Regions from separate parts of the Janthinobacterium sp. GW822-FHT07H11 genome, predicted to be linked through region 1. Evidence: predicted binding sites of a transcription regulator. Region 1 holds the regulator's gene; the other holds the start of a gene.
The links. Region 1 encodes FNR, which switches genes on or off when oxygen is low (the NO sensors DNR and NnrR bind a similar motif). Its sites were predicted from a motif close to TTGATNNNNATCAA; they were not measured.
Positions count from the first base shown of each region.

Region 1 (7,267 bases):
GTCGGCTACTTCACGCCGATCAAGGAACTCGCGCATTCCGTGCAAACCCTCAACTTCGGTCCCTGGGAATGGTTCTGGGTGCTGTTCTACAGCCTGGCAACCTACGGCAACGCGGGCTGGCTGCGCGAGCAGGTGTGCAAATACATGTGCCCCTACGCGCGCTTCCAGAGCGCCATGTTCGACCAGGACACCCTGATCATCACCTACGATGCCAAGCGCGGCGAACCACGCGGCGCCATGAGCAAGAAGGCCGGCAACAACGACAAGCTGGGCGACTGCATCGACTGCACCCTGTGCGTGCAGGTGTGTCCGACCGGTATCGATATCCGCAACGGCCTGCAGTATGAATGCATCGGCTGCGCGGCCTGCGTCGATGCCTGCAATACCGTGATGGACAAGGTCGAGCGGCCGCGTGGCTTGATACGCTACAGTACCGACCATGCGATGGAAAACAACTTCAATTCGAAGCAGATCCGCCAGCGCGCCATGCGCCCGCGCGTGCTGATCTACACGTCCATCCTGGCCCTGATCATCATCGCCGTGTGTACCTCGCTGGCCCTGCGCACGCCGCTGAAGATGGACGTGATCCGCGACCGCGGTTCGATGGGACGCGAAGTGGAAGACGGCATGATCGAAAACGTCTACCGCCTGCAGATCATGAACACCTCCGAGCAAACCCAGCATTTTAAAATCAGCGCTTCCGGCTTGCCGGGCCTGACCTTGCTGACGCGCGAGGAAGTGACCTTGCAGCCGACGGAAACGCTGGGCTGGCCGATCCGCCTGCGCGTGCCGCACGGCGTGGGAGAAAAGGGGTCGAACAAGATCGCAATCGAGTTGCAATCGCTGGACGACCCGTCGCTGCATGTGCGTGAAAGCGCGGTCTTCATCGTGCCGCGGTGATGTTGATTTGGGGTCGGACCCTCCGGGTCCGACCCCGGTATTTCGCCGCAGGGGTATCATCAATCATGCGCTAGGGTCACTTGATTTTCAACCCGGAAGCAAAAGCTGGGGTCAGACCCAAAGGGTCCGGCCCCAAGGAGAACACAATGTCCGACAGTCTGAAACTGCAACCTCCCGTTGCACCGTGGTACAAGCATCGCTGGCCATGGCTGCTGATGATCGGTCCCGGCCTGTCCGTGGTCGTCGGCAGCTTCATGGGCTATATTGCGTTTACGCAACCCGATGCGCTGGTGGTGGGCGATTATTACAAGCAGGGCAAGGCCATCAACCAGGATTTGAAGCGCGACACGGCCGCCAGCAACCTGGCCATGGACACCAGCCTGTCCTACGACGTGGCGCAGGCGCGCCTGGCCGGTTCCGTGCACAGCTTCGGCAAGGCCTACCAGGGCCCGCTGCAACTGCACCTGGCGCATGCGACCCTGCCGGAAAAAGACATCAAGCTGCTGGTGCAGCCCGATGCCCAGGGTAATTTCTCGGTGGCGCTGCCGATGCTCGAGCGCAGCCGCTGGCAGGTACTGGTGGAAAACGACAAGCGCGAATGGCGCCTGTCCGGCATCTGGACCTGGCCGCTGCAGCGCAGCATCGCGCTGCACGCCGATGAAGAGCTATAACGTACAGCGCCGGGAAAAAACCGTAGCGAGCGGCAGTGATTTGTGGCTAAGAAGCGCAGCTGTGCTAGAGCACAGCGAGCATCGCAGGCCGCAAAGCGCGACGCGCAGCAGGTTTTGACGGTGCTGTTATTTGCAGATGTCGGTGCCGGCCGTAATGGCCTTCAGTTTGGCTGGCTGCAAGATCTCGATCTCGCGGTTGGAGACGCGCAGCCAGCCTTCCTTCTTAAATTTCGACAATAAACGGCTGACGCTCTCGATGGTCAGGCCCAGGTAATTGCCGATTTCCTCGCGCGACATGCGCAGCTGGAACTTGCTGCTCGAATAGCCGCGCGCTTCATAGCGCGACGCCAGGTTGACGATGAAGGCGGCAAAGCGCTGCGTCGCCTGCATGTTACCCAACAACAACATGACACTTTGCTCACGCGTGATTTCCTGGCTCATCATGCGGTGGAAATGGCGCAGCAGGGTCGGCATATTGCCCAGCAATTGTTCCAGGCTGGAAAACGGGATTTCACATACTTCGCTGTCTTCCAGGGCCACCGCATTACAGTGGTGGCGGTCGGCGCTGATGGCATCCATGCCCAGCAGTTCGCCGGCCATCTGGAAACCCGTCACCTGCTCTTCGCCGCCCGGATTGATCTGGTAGGTCTTGAAGTGGCCCAGGCGGATCGCATACAGGTTCTGGAACGAGTCGCCGATGCGGAACAGCGAAGCGCCGCGCACGATCTTGCGGCGGCGTCCGATAATCTGGTCCAGCCTGTCCATGTCGCCCACATCGAGCCCCATCGGCAGGCACAATTGGTGCATGCTGCAGGTCGAGCATCGCGCACGCAACGCTTCCACGGTCACTGTGGGCAAGGTTGGAGAGAGTAGCGCTTCAGTCATGTCGGTACCTTTTAGAAAATGCAACAACAAGTTTACTGCATACACGGTTGCCGTGTGCCAATTTCACCGTAATTTCGCCGAATAAACGACGTCTTGCATTTAATTATATGGCAACATCGTCAAAAGACCATGTGGGGAGGGGAAATTGCGCGGTGGCGCTTGCCAAGCTGGGGTATTGATAGGAAAATTCTTGACAGCATTATCTGCCTCTGCCGCCTGTGCCGCCCGGTACTGAAAAGGAAACTATGAAGCCTCTCGGCATAAAAGCAAAAGTCGCGCTGGCAACCAGCCTGACCTCGATCGCCATGATTGCCCTGGTTACCATGATACAGGTGCGGCACATGCGCGACGACTTCACCAAGGTACTGCTGAGCCAGCAGTCGGCCCTGATCACCCGCACGGCCGCTGAACTCGATGACAAGCTGGCCATGCTGCTGCAGATCGTCACGCTGACGGCCAGGCAGCAGCCGCCCGAATTGATTGCCCAGCCCGCCCAGTTGCGCCAATATTATTCGCGCCGCTCGATGCTGGTGCTGTTCGACGACGTGCTAGTGCTGGACGCGCATGGCGCCGTCGTGGCCGACATGCCGGAAGTGGCGGGACGCGCTGGCATCAACGTCGCCGAGCGCGAGTATTTCCAGACCGTGCTGCGCACGCGCCAGCCCATGATCACCGAACCGATGCTGGGCAAATCGAGCGGCCTGCCCATCGTGCAGATGGCGGCACCCGTGCTGGGCGCCGACGGCCAGGTGGCCGGCGTGGTGATCGGCGTGCTGCGCCTGTACAAGGACAACCTGCTGGGCCGCCTGCGCACGGAAAAGATCGGCAAGAGCGGCTATTACTTCATCCTCACGCGCGGCGCCGTGCCGCGCTACGTGCTGCATCCCGATACCAGCCGCTTGCTGCAGCCGCGCCAGCCGAACGCCAACCTGACCACCACGCAGCTGCTGAAGGACGACGGCGAAGGCAGCATGGTCAGCACCAACAGCCGCGGCATCACGGCCGTCAACAGCTTCAAGCGCCTGAAGTCCGTAAACTGGCTGCTCGCGGCCTCGCTGCCCATCGATGACGCCTTCGAACCGTTCGACGGCGTGCTATACCGGCTGGTGCTGTGGAGCACCCTGGCCTCGCTGCTGGCCGCGGCAGTGCTGGGCTGGGTCACCGTGCGCCTGCTGTCGCCGCTGGTGCGCCTGCGCGACACCCTGCAAGCGCTGCGCAGCAGCGGCAGCCGCTTCACCCCCGTGCCGGTGCAGCAGCGCGACGAGATCGGCGAACTGACGGAAGCGTTCAACGGCCTGATGAGCGAACGCGACCGCCTGCAGCAGGAGCTCGAATCGCGCGCGGCGGAACTGGAACAGGAACGCGACCGGGCCGAGGCGGCCAACCGCGCGAAGAGCGATTTCGTGGCCAATATGAGCCATGAAATCCGCACCCCGCTCAATGCCGTGCTGGGCATGGTGTATCTGCTCGGAAATACCAAGCTCGATACGGAACAGCGCAAGTATCTGACCATGGTGCGCGTGGCGGGCCAGTCGCTGCTGGGCATCCTGAACGACGTGCTCGACTATTCGAAGATCGAGGCGCGCCGCATGGAATTGTCGCCCGTCGAATTCGACCTCGACGAAGTCATGAATACGCTGGCCACGACCATGACCATGAATGCGGGCGAGAAGGAGCTGGAGCTGGCCATCGCCGTCGAACCCGACGTGCCGCGGCGCCTGCTGGGCGATGCCCAGCGCCTGCAGCAAATCCTCGTCAACCTGGCCGGCAACGCCATCAAGTTTACCGAGAGCGGCGAAGTGGTGGTGGCCGTCAGCCTGGCCGAGAAAGACAAGGGGCGCGCCTGGCTGCGCTTCGAAGTGCGCGATACGGGCATCGGCATGACAGAATTACAACAGCAGCAGCTGTTTGCCGCGTTTTCACAAGGCGACCAGAGCATCACGCGGCGCTTCGGCGGCACGGGCCTGGGCCTGGCCATCAGCAAGCAGCTGATCCACATGATGGGCGGCGAAATCGCCGTCGCCAGCAGCGAAGGCAAGGGCAGCCGCTTCTGGTTCAGCGTGCCCTTCGAGATACTGGCGCAGCCAGCCGAAACGCGGCGCACGCCGACCCTGGGCCAGCTGCGCCTGCTGGTGGCCGACGATAACCGCACCACGCGCGAACTGATCGTCAAACTGATCGAAGCGTGGGGCTGGAACGCCGACGAGGTCGATTCCGGCTTTGCCGCCATCGAACTGTACCGCGAGCGCCTGGCGCAGCAGCAGCCCTACGACGTGGTGCTGGCCGACTGGCACATGCCCGTCATGGACGGCCTGGCCACGGCCAAGGCCATCCGCCAGGCGGCCGCCGGCCAGCGCCAGCCCATCGTGGTGATGGTCAACGCCTTCGCCCGCAATCACCTGGAAGAAATCTCCAGCGCGGCCGAGGCCGACGTCGTGCTGATGAAGCCGATCACGGGTTCGAGCCTGTTCGACGCCCTGCACCAGGCGCTGATCGCCAAGCATGAGGGCGGCGAGCAGCGCATCCTGCACCAGCCGCTGGGCACGGAACTGGCCGGCGTGCATTTCCTGCTGGTGGAAGACAACCACCTGAACCAGGCCGTGGCGCGCGGCATCCTCGAACACATGGGCGCTACCCTGGACGTGGTCGGCGACGGCCTGCAGGCCGTGGAACGGCTGCGCACGGAAGCGCTGCGCTACGACATCGTGCTGATGGACATGCAGATGCCTGTCATGGACGGCTTCAGCGCCACCCACATCATCCGCACGGAACTGCGCCTGACCTTGCCCGTGATCGCCATGACGGCCGGCGTGCTGGCCTCCGAACGCGAGCGCTGCATGACGGCCGGCATCAGCGACTTCATCGCCAAGCCCGTGGTGGTGGAAGAGATGATGGCCGTGATCGCGCGCCACCTGCCGAAGCGGCCACAGCTGCAGGCGGCCGAGCCGGCGCCGGCCGTCGATGAAGAGGTGTTTTCCATGGCGCCGCTGATGCGCGTGATGGGGCGCGACGCCAAGGGACGCGGCGTGCTGCGGCGCATGGTGGAAGATGCGCTGAACAAGGGCATGACGCCCTTGCGCGACGCCGAAACGGCCTTGCAGGCGGGCCGCCACAGCGACGTGGCGCGCATCCTGCACAGCATGCGCGGCTCCGTGGGGACGCTGGGCACGAAGCGCCTGATCCGCGCCGCGTTTGCCACCGAGGAAGCCATCGACGCGGGCCGCCTGGACGAGGTACCGGCGCTGCTGGCACAGGCGGCGCAGGAACTGGAACGGGTGCTGGCAGCGGCGGCGGATTGGTTGTCCAGGCTGAAGGATTAAGCCTGCAACGTAAAACTGGGGTCAGACCCGCCGGGTCTGACCCCGGAACCTTGTCGGATTACGCGCTTGCGCGCTAATCCGACCTACCCCATTTACGCCGGCACGCCCAGGATCACGCTGGACGCCTTGAAAATCGCCGTCACATTGCTGCCGATCTCGATGCCCAGCTCGCTGCTGCTCTGGTTGGTGATGATGGCGGCGATCGTGCCGCCATGCGGCAGGTCCAGCACCACTTCCGTGTTCACGGCGCCCGTCTGCACGCGCGTCACCAGCCCGGCCAATTGGTTGCGCGCCGAAAAGCGCGCGCCGGCGCTGTCGGCCACGAGGATGATGGACGAAGCCTTGATCAGCGCAAACGCTTCCGCACCGGGCACCAGGCCCAGGCTTGCGCTGCTGCCCTGCGTGACGATGGCCACGATGTGCTGGCCGCCCGGCAGTTCCAGGGTCACTTCATCGTTGACGGCGCCCTGTTTCAGTTCGGCCACCTTGCCGAGGAATTGATTGCGTGCCGTGGTTTTCATGGCCATTCTCCGTATGAGTAAAAGATCGTCGGCGATGCCTTCGGCCTGGCTGCCCAGCTGGCGCAGGTAGCGGGCATGCTCGCGCTCGATGATACGGAAATTGTCGACCAACTGGCGCCCCCGCTGCGTCAGGCGCGTGCCGCCGCCGCCCTTGCCGCCCGTCAGGCGCTCCACCAGCGGCTCGCCGGCCAGGTTGTTCATCGCGTCGATGGCGTCCCAGGCCGCCTTGTAGCTCATCTTCACAAGCTTGGCCGCCTGCGTGATGGAGCCGCACTCGGCGATGGCGCCCAGCAATTCCACCCTGCCGGCGCCGCCCAGGTGCTCACCGCCCACCGTCATCCATACCGAGCCTTGCAGGCCGATTTCCGCTGCCGCTGATTTATCCAATGCGTTCACCCCATGCCTTATTTTTTTCCATGCTGTCAATTTGTCCGTCACGCAAGTAAAGCACATGCTCACCCAGGATGCGCGCATCTTCCGGATCATGTGTGATCAGGATCATGGGCACGTCCAGGCGCTGCTGCCACTGGCTCAGTTCCAGCCGCATTTTGACACGCAGGGCCGGATCGAGGGCGGCAAACGGCTCGTCGAGCAGCAACGCGGCCGGCTCGGCCACGAGCGCCCTCGCCAGCGCCACCCTCTGGCGCTGGCCACCGGACAACTCGTCGGGATACTGGTGCGCCAGTTCCTGCAAGTGAAACGCGTCGAGCCAATGCTCGACCTTCTGCAATTTTTCGCGCGCGCGCGGGTTGAACCAGCCGCGGCTCAGGCCAAAACCCACGTTCTGGCGCACCGTCAGGTGCGGGAACAGCGCGTAATCCTGGAACAGGTAGGCGACATTGCGCTGCTGCGGCGGCAAGTTGATGCCGGCGGCCGAATCGAACAGGGTGCGCCCGTTCAGGCGGATATGGCCCGCCTCCGGGGTGAAGAGTCCGGCAATGGCTTTCAGGGTCATGCTCTTGCCGGCCCC
Region 1 covers NZ_CM179507.1:326,629-333,895, forward strand. The annotation lists gene ccoG (cytochrome c oxidase accessory protein CcoG) at 1-900, shown strand, start outside; gene AC3RCJ_RS01415 (FixH family protein) at 1,047-1,571, shown strand; gene fnr (fumarate/nitrate reduction transcriptional regulator Fnr) at 1,698-2,456, opposite strand; gene AC3RCJ_RS01425 (response regulator) at 2,702-5,776, shown strand; gene AC3RCJ_RS01430 (TOBE domain-containing protein) at 5,869-6,636, opposite strand; gene AC3RCJ_RS01435 (sulfate/molybdate ABC transporter ATP-binding protein) at 6,677-7,267, opposite strand, start outside.

Region 2 (7,267 bases), 670 kb from region 1:
GCATGAAGATCCCCGTCTTCCATGACGACCAGCACGGCACCGCCATCATCGTCGGCGCGGCCATCCTGAACGGCCTGAAAGCCGTCGGCAAGAAAATCGCGGACTGCAAGCTGGTCGTGTCGGGCGCGGGCGCGGCCGCGCTGGCCTGCCTGGACCTGATCGTCGACCTGGGCTTCCCCCTGAAAAACATCTACGTCACGGACCTGGCCGGCGTGGTCTACAAGGGCCGCACGGAATTGATGGACCCGGACAAGGAACGCTTCGCGCAAGACACGCCGCTGCGCACCCTGGCCGAGATCATCCCGGACGCCGACATCTTCCTCGGCGTCTCCGCCGGCGGCGTGCTGAAACAGGACATGGTGCGCAAGATGGCGCCGAACCCGCTGATCTTGGCGCTGGCCAACCCGAATCCGGAAATCCTGCCGGAAGAAGTCAAGGCCGTGCGCAGCGACGCCATCATCGCCACGGGCCGTTCGGACTATCCGAACCAGGTCAACAACGTGCTGTGCTTCCCGTACATCTTCCGCGGCGCCCTCGATTGCGGCGCGACGACGATCACGCGCGAGATGGAAATCGCCGTCGTGCACGCGATCGCCGACCTGGCGCATGCCGAGCAGTCGGACATCGTCGCCAGCACCTACGGCATCAGCAACCTGTCGTTCGGTCCTGAATACCTGATTCCGATGCCGTTCGACCCGCGTTTGCTGATCAAGATCGCGCCAGCGGTGGCCAAGGCGGCCGAGGATTCCGGCGTCGCCACGCGTCCGATCAAGGACTTGCAGGCGTACGCGGACAGCCTGCAGCAATTCGTCTACCGCAGCGGCACCTTCATGAAGCCGCTGTTCCTGATGGCCAAATCCACGCCGGCCGAACTCAAGCGCATCGTCTACGCCGAAGGCGAAGAAGAGCGCGTGCTGCGCGCCGTGCAGGTGGTGGTCGATGAAAAACTGGCGCGCCCCATCCTGGTGGGCCGTCCGCCCGTGCTCGAAGCGCGCATCCAGAAGTTCGGCCTGCGCCTCAAGCAAGGCGTCGATTTCGACGTCATCAACCCGGACTTCGACGAGCGTTATCGCGATTACTGGAATACGTATTACGACATGACCAGCCGCAAGGGCGTCACCGAGGAATACGCGAAACTGGAAATGCGCCGCCGCCACACCCTGATCGGTTCGATGATGATCCACAAGGGCGACGCCGACGGCATGATCTGCGGCACCTTCGGCACCACCCAGCTGCACCTGAAATACATCGACCAGGTGCTGGGCAAGCGCGCCGGCAGCAATGTGTATGCCGCCATGAACGTCTTGATCATGCCGGAACGTCAATTGGTGATGGTCGACACGCACGTCAATGAAAACCCGGACGCCGACCAATTGGCCGAGATCACCATCATGGCCGCCGAAGAAATGACACGTTTCGGCCTGTCGCCGCGCGCGGCCCTGCTGTCGCACTCGAACTTCGGTTCCAGCGACAGCGCCTCGGCGCAAAAGATGCGCGCCGCGCTGGCCATCATCAAGGAATGCGCGCCGGACCTGGAAATCGACGGCGAAATGCACGGCGATACGGCCCTCGACAGCAAGCTGCGCCAGAAAATCATGCCCCATTCGGCACTGAAGAACGACGCCAACCTGCTCGTCATGCCGAACATCGAATCGGCCAACATCGCCTACAACCTGGTGAAGACGGCGGCCGGCAACGGCATCGCCGTGGGGCCTATCCTGCTCGGTTGCGCCAAGCCCGTGCACATCCTGACGCCATCGGCCACCGTGCGCCGCATCGTCAACATGACGGCACTGTGCGTGGTCGACGCAGTGGCGCAGCGCAAAGCCTAAGCTTTTAGCTGCCGCCTGAAAGCCGCCCCGTCTGCATGAACTGAACCCCGAAAGTTGGACACCAACTTTCGGGGTTTTTCTATGGCGAAGTACAGTACGCAGTTCAAACTGGATGTGCTCCAGCACTGCCTGCAGGGTGAGGCCGGCATCAAGGCCATCGCCACCGAGCATGGCCTTCACCCTTCGATGATCAAACATTGGCGCAATTTGTATGCTGCTCATGGACAGGCTGGCCTGGAGAAGAAGTTCACCCACTATCCGGTTGAGCGCAGATTACAGGTGTTGGAGCACATGTGGGCCAACCGGCTCTCCTATCGTCAGACCGCGGCGGTATTCAATATCCGCAGTCCCTCTTGCCTGCCTGTCTGGGAGCGCTGCTATCATAATGGTGGTATCGACGCCCTGATGCCGCGACAGCGCGGCAAACCCAAAAAAATGCCGACTTCTCAACCGCCCCAGCCTCAACCGCATATCGACGATGCAACCCGTAGCCGCGAAGAACTGCTCGCCGAGGTGAATTTCTTGCGCATGGAGAATGCCTATCTAAAAAAGTTAAAAGCCTTGGTTCAGCAGCAAGAACAGCGAACGACAGCGCGCAAAAAGCGCAAGTAGTTGGTGAGCTAAGGCAACAATTTCCGCTGGCGGACCTGCTCAAGCTCGCGGGGCTGCCGCGCAGCACCTTTTACTATCAGCAGAAGGTTGCGCAGGTAGCCGACAAGCATCAGGCACTCAAGCAACAAATTCGATCCATTTTTGCCCTTCATCAAGGGCGTTATGGATATCGACGCGTGACGCTTGCGATTCGGCAACTGGGCCGGCAAGTCAATCATAAGACTGTCCAACGGCAGATGGTGCAGCTCGGATTAAGGTCGCTGGTGCGTCCCAAGAAGTATCGCTCGTATCAAGGCGAGGTGGAGCAGGCGGCGGCGAATGTCTTACAGCGCCAGTTTCAGGCGCAGGCAGCCCATCAGAAGTGGGTGACGGACGTGACGGAGTTCAACGTCGCCGGCGAGAAGCTGTATCTGTCGCCGGTGATGGACCTGTACAACGGCGAAATCGTGGCGTTTGAAACGGCCAGGCGGCCCGTGTTCAAACTGGTGAGCTCGATGCTCGAGAAGGCGCTGGCCAAACTGACGGCGAAAGACAAGCCCATGCTGCACTCTGACCAGGGGTGGCAATATCGGATGCCGGCTTACCAGAAAATGCTGCGGGATAAGGGCGTCGCGCAAAGCATGTCCCGCCGGGGAAACTGCCTCGACAACGCGGCCATGGAAAGCTTCTTTGCCGTGCTCAAGACCTGAACAAGTTCAGCAGCGTCGACGAACTACAGCGCGGCATCAAACAGTACATCCACTACTATAATCACGAGCGTATCAAACTCAAGTTAAAAGGGCTGAGTCCTGTGCAATACAGAACCCAGCCCTTGGCCACCTGGTAAGCAAACTAAACCGTCCAACTATTTGGGGTCAGTTCAGCAGGAGGGGCGGCTTTTTTACATCGGTGGCACGGGCAGGGCCGTGGCGGGAGGATGGCGGCGCAGGTAATAGTGGCGGTACAGCATGATCTCGCCCCACACCAGCAGCAGCGCGGCCAGCGCGAACAGGCCCAGCGTGATCTTGAGCGAATTGAAATAGGCGCCGGCCTGGCGCTTGATGGCGTCGATGAAGATCATCGGCACGGATTTGTCGAGTTTGCTGAAGTCGGCCTGGCGCGCCACATCGGTGGTCAGGCGCACGGCCAGGTCGGTGCCCAGCGCGGCCAGCTCGCCCGTCGCCTGGCCACGGAAGTTGGCGCCCTTGAGCGCTTCGCCGAGCAGGCCGACCCTGGCGATCAGCTGTTCCTGCAGCACCTGCGTCAGCAGCACGCTGCCGCGGCGCAGGATGAATGCATTGATCCAGCGCGCCTTGCTGCGCTCCCAGTAACTGTCTGAGGTGGGCCGGTAATACATGCCTTGCACGTATGGCTCGAGCAGGCTGCGCACGCTGATGGGCTGGCCCGGGGCGATCAGCTTGACCTGCTGTTCCAGGTAGACGCGCAGCGCCGGCATCTGCGCTTCGACCACCGGCTGCAGGTCGCGCTCGAGGGCCTGGTTGACCACGCGGTGCACGCTGTGCACGGCGCCAAAGCCGCCGCCGAGGAGCGGCAGCGCGAGCAGGATCAACACATAGCTGAGCTTGGCGGCCACATGCCAGGCGGGCGGACGGCGCACCAGCAGGCATTTTTTGGCCAGCTGATGACAGATGCCGAGCGCCAGCACAAAGCCGAGCACGCCATACAGCAGCATCCACGGCAGGACGGTCCACAGCAGGTCGCTGCCGAACGGCGCCAGGGCGCTGCCCCAATGGATCAGTTGTTGCTTCATCTACATTGCCTTGATATGGAAAATCAGGCAAGTATAGCCATTGTGCAACAGAACGTGGCGCGCGGAACCTCAGTGCGCCATCAGCACGGGCAAGGTCATCTGGCGCAGCACGGTTTCCGTCACGCCGCCCAGCAAAATTTCGCGGAAGCGCGCGTGGCCGTAGCCGCCCATCACCAGCAAGTCCGCATGCACCTCGGCGGCCATGGCCAGCAGCGCCGCGCCGATGTCGCCGATGGCGACGGTCTGGCGCACTTCGACGGGCACGCCATGGCGGCTCAGGTAGGCGGCGATGTCGGCGCCCGGATGGCGGGCCGGTTGCGCGTGGCCGGCGGGCGGGTGCAGCAGGGCCAGCACCACCAGGCGCGCCGCGCGCAGCAGGGGCAGCGCGTGGCCGATGGCGCGCGTCGCTTCCATGCTGCCATCCCAGGCCACCACCACGGTGTTGTCCACTTGCGCGAATTGGCCGCTGCGCGGCACGATCAGCACGGGACGGGCCGCGTTCAGCATCACATACGGCACCAGGTCGCCCATGGCGCCGGGCAGCGCTTCGCTGTCGTCGTGTTGGCTCAGCACCGTCAAGTCGCTGTAGCGGGCGCTGACGGCCATGCCGCCATCTTCGTCGTCTTCGATCAGGCGCCGCTCGAGCGAGACGGCGCCGGCCTGGCGCGCCAGCGTTTCAAACTGGTCCAGCGCCTGCTCAGCCTGGCCATGCAGGGCAGAAATCTGCGCCGCCACGGCGCCGCCGCGCATGCCGCGGTTGTTTTCCAGGGTAAAGCGCGACACGCCCGTCATGGCGGCGCCGATCAGGTGCGCCCGGTGGTCCAGCGCCAGGCGCGCCGCGATGGCGATGCGCTGCGGCGCATGGCGCGACAGGTCGGCGTGGACGAGGATGGATTTGTAAGCCATGGTGTCATTCGCTAGTCAGGATGGCAACAAGGCTAGAACGGCAACACGGGCAAGTCCAGCATTGCCGTGCCGGACGGCGGTTTTCTTACGCGGGACTTGACGTGGATCAAAAAAACACGGGCCGTGGCCATCTGCAAGGCCACCGCCAGGAAATTACGAGGTGTTTGATGTGCATCAAAATGCCGGGCCCGTCACCAGCCATAATGGCCTTGAACTCCTTGCCCTTCCAGTGGTCTGCAACGGTGCCGGCGCCATCTATCCGGCACTTCCTTGTGTGACGCAACAACGCTGGCCGTGGCGGGAGTTCACTGCTCGGCGCCTTGCCTGAAGTCTGCTACATTCGCATCCTGTTTTTCTGAAAGGATGACTATGCCTTTAGCTAATCACGGTAATAACTTCTTGCGGCACAATCAGCAAGCCTGGGATGCGCAGGCTGTACGCAACAGTCCCTGGTCGCAGCCCGTCGACAGCGCCACCATCGCCGCGGCCCGTGCCGGGCAGTGGCAAATCCATCTGACGCCCGGTCCCTTGCCGGCGGGCTGGCTGGGCGAGGTGCGCGGCAAGCGCATCCTGTGCCTGGCCGGTGCCGGCGGGCAGCAGGCGCCCGTGCTGGCTGCCGCCGGCGCGCATGTCACCGTCTTCGACCTGTCTGAACAGCAACTCGCGCAAGACCGCATGGTGGCTGAACGCGACGGCTTGCAACTGGCCACCGTCCAGGGCGACATGCGCGACCTGGCCCGCTTTGCCGACGCCAGCTTCGATGTCATCATCCACCCCGTGTCGAACCAGTACGTGCCCGATATCGCCCCCGTATGGCGCGAATGCGCGCGCGTGCTGGCCGATGGCGGCGTGCTGCTGAGCAGTTTCTTCAATCCGGCCGTCTTCATCGGCGACCGCGATCCGCAATGGGCACAGCAGGGCTTGATACGGCCCCGTTTCGTGCTGCCGTATTCGGATGTGGAGGATATGGATGCCGATGCGCTGGCGGCGCGCATGGAAAAGGGCGAGGCGCTGGTCTTCGGCCATGGCCTGGACAGCCAGATCGGCGGCCAGCTGGCGGCCGGTTTCATGCTGGCGGATTACCACGAGGAAATGCATCCCCACCCGCGCTTTGAAATTGAAAAATACCTGCCCAGCTTTATCGCCACGCGGGCCGTCAGGCTGGCGCGCGCGGGATAGCGATCATTAGTTGTACGGTTGCAAGTCCAGCCACACGGCATACGCCAGGCGCTTGCCGTTCCACAGGCCGCCGCCGCGGATGACGGCGTCGCACGAGGTCAGCTGGCCCACCAGGTCCTGGCGGCCCAGGTTGCGGCGCAGGCGCAGGGCGTCGTTGTGCGACAGGTAGCCCACCAGTTGCCCGTCGATGAAGACGGCGATGGCCTTGTCCTGGAACGGGTTGGCATCGTCGCAGACGAGCAGGGCCAGGCATTTTTCTTCCGCGTTGCCGGGACCGTGCTCGCCGGCCAGCTTGGCGATGGCGGGTTGGTACATCGCTTCGTTTTCCACTTCCGACGCAAAGCGCCCCTCGTCGCTCCAGTGATGCGCCGGTGCGCCCGGCGGAATCGCCGGCACGTACTGGCGCACCGACATCAGCGGCTTGTGCAGTGGCTGGGCGGGCGTGCGGCCGCTGAAGACGTAGTAGAGCAGGGCGATGACGACGGCGATGGCAAGCAGGTAAAGCATGGTATCTCTCTGATTTCTTGTGGGGATGAGCCGGGGGCGGCGGCGCGCTGCGCGCCATGGCCGCTACTATAGCAAGTTCGCCGCGCCGTCCCGGGGAAACCTGGCCATGATGCGGCGCCGCCGGCGCAATGCCAGCGGGTCGTTCAGCACCAGCGGCGAGGCGCCCGTCAGTCCCGAATCATACTGGCCGTGGCGGCGCAGCACGGTGGCATATTCGCGTGGCGCGTGGCCCTGCGCCAGCATGCGCGCATCGCAATCGACCTCGATGGCAAAGCGCAGCCGGCGCAACTGCCACCACAGGGGCACATTCCACGGCATGATCACGATCAAGGCGTAGGCCAGGGCCAGCAGCTGCGGGTCGCGCGCCTGGATCCGGCATTGCTCGTGCGCCAGCAGCAGCGCCTGTTGCGGGGCAGGAATCAGTCGCAGCCACACGGGCATCACGATGCGGGGGCGCAGCAGCCCCGCCACGCAGGGGCCG
Region 2 covers NZ_CM179507.1:6,049,017-6,056,283, reverse strand. The annotation lists gene AC3RCJ_RS26760 (NADP-dependent malic enzyme) at 1-1,832, shown strand, start outside; partial or broken gene AC3RCJ_RS26755 (IS3 family transposase) at 1,914-3,270, shown strand; gene AC3RCJ_RS26750 (hypothetical protein) at 3,325-4,194, opposite strand; gene AC3RCJ_RS26745 (universal stress protein) at 4,264-5,100, opposite strand; gene AC3RCJ_RS26740 (class I SAM-dependent methyltransferase) at 5,464-6,279, shown strand; gene AC3RCJ_RS26735 (hypothetical protein) at 6,286-6,786, opposite strand; gene AC3RCJ_RS26730 (M56 family metallopeptidase) at 6,853-7,267, opposite strand, start outside.
Region 2: AC3RCJ_RS26745 (universal stress protein) is a predicted target of FNR. The motif match lies at 5,265-5,278, and genes of this name have one in related genera.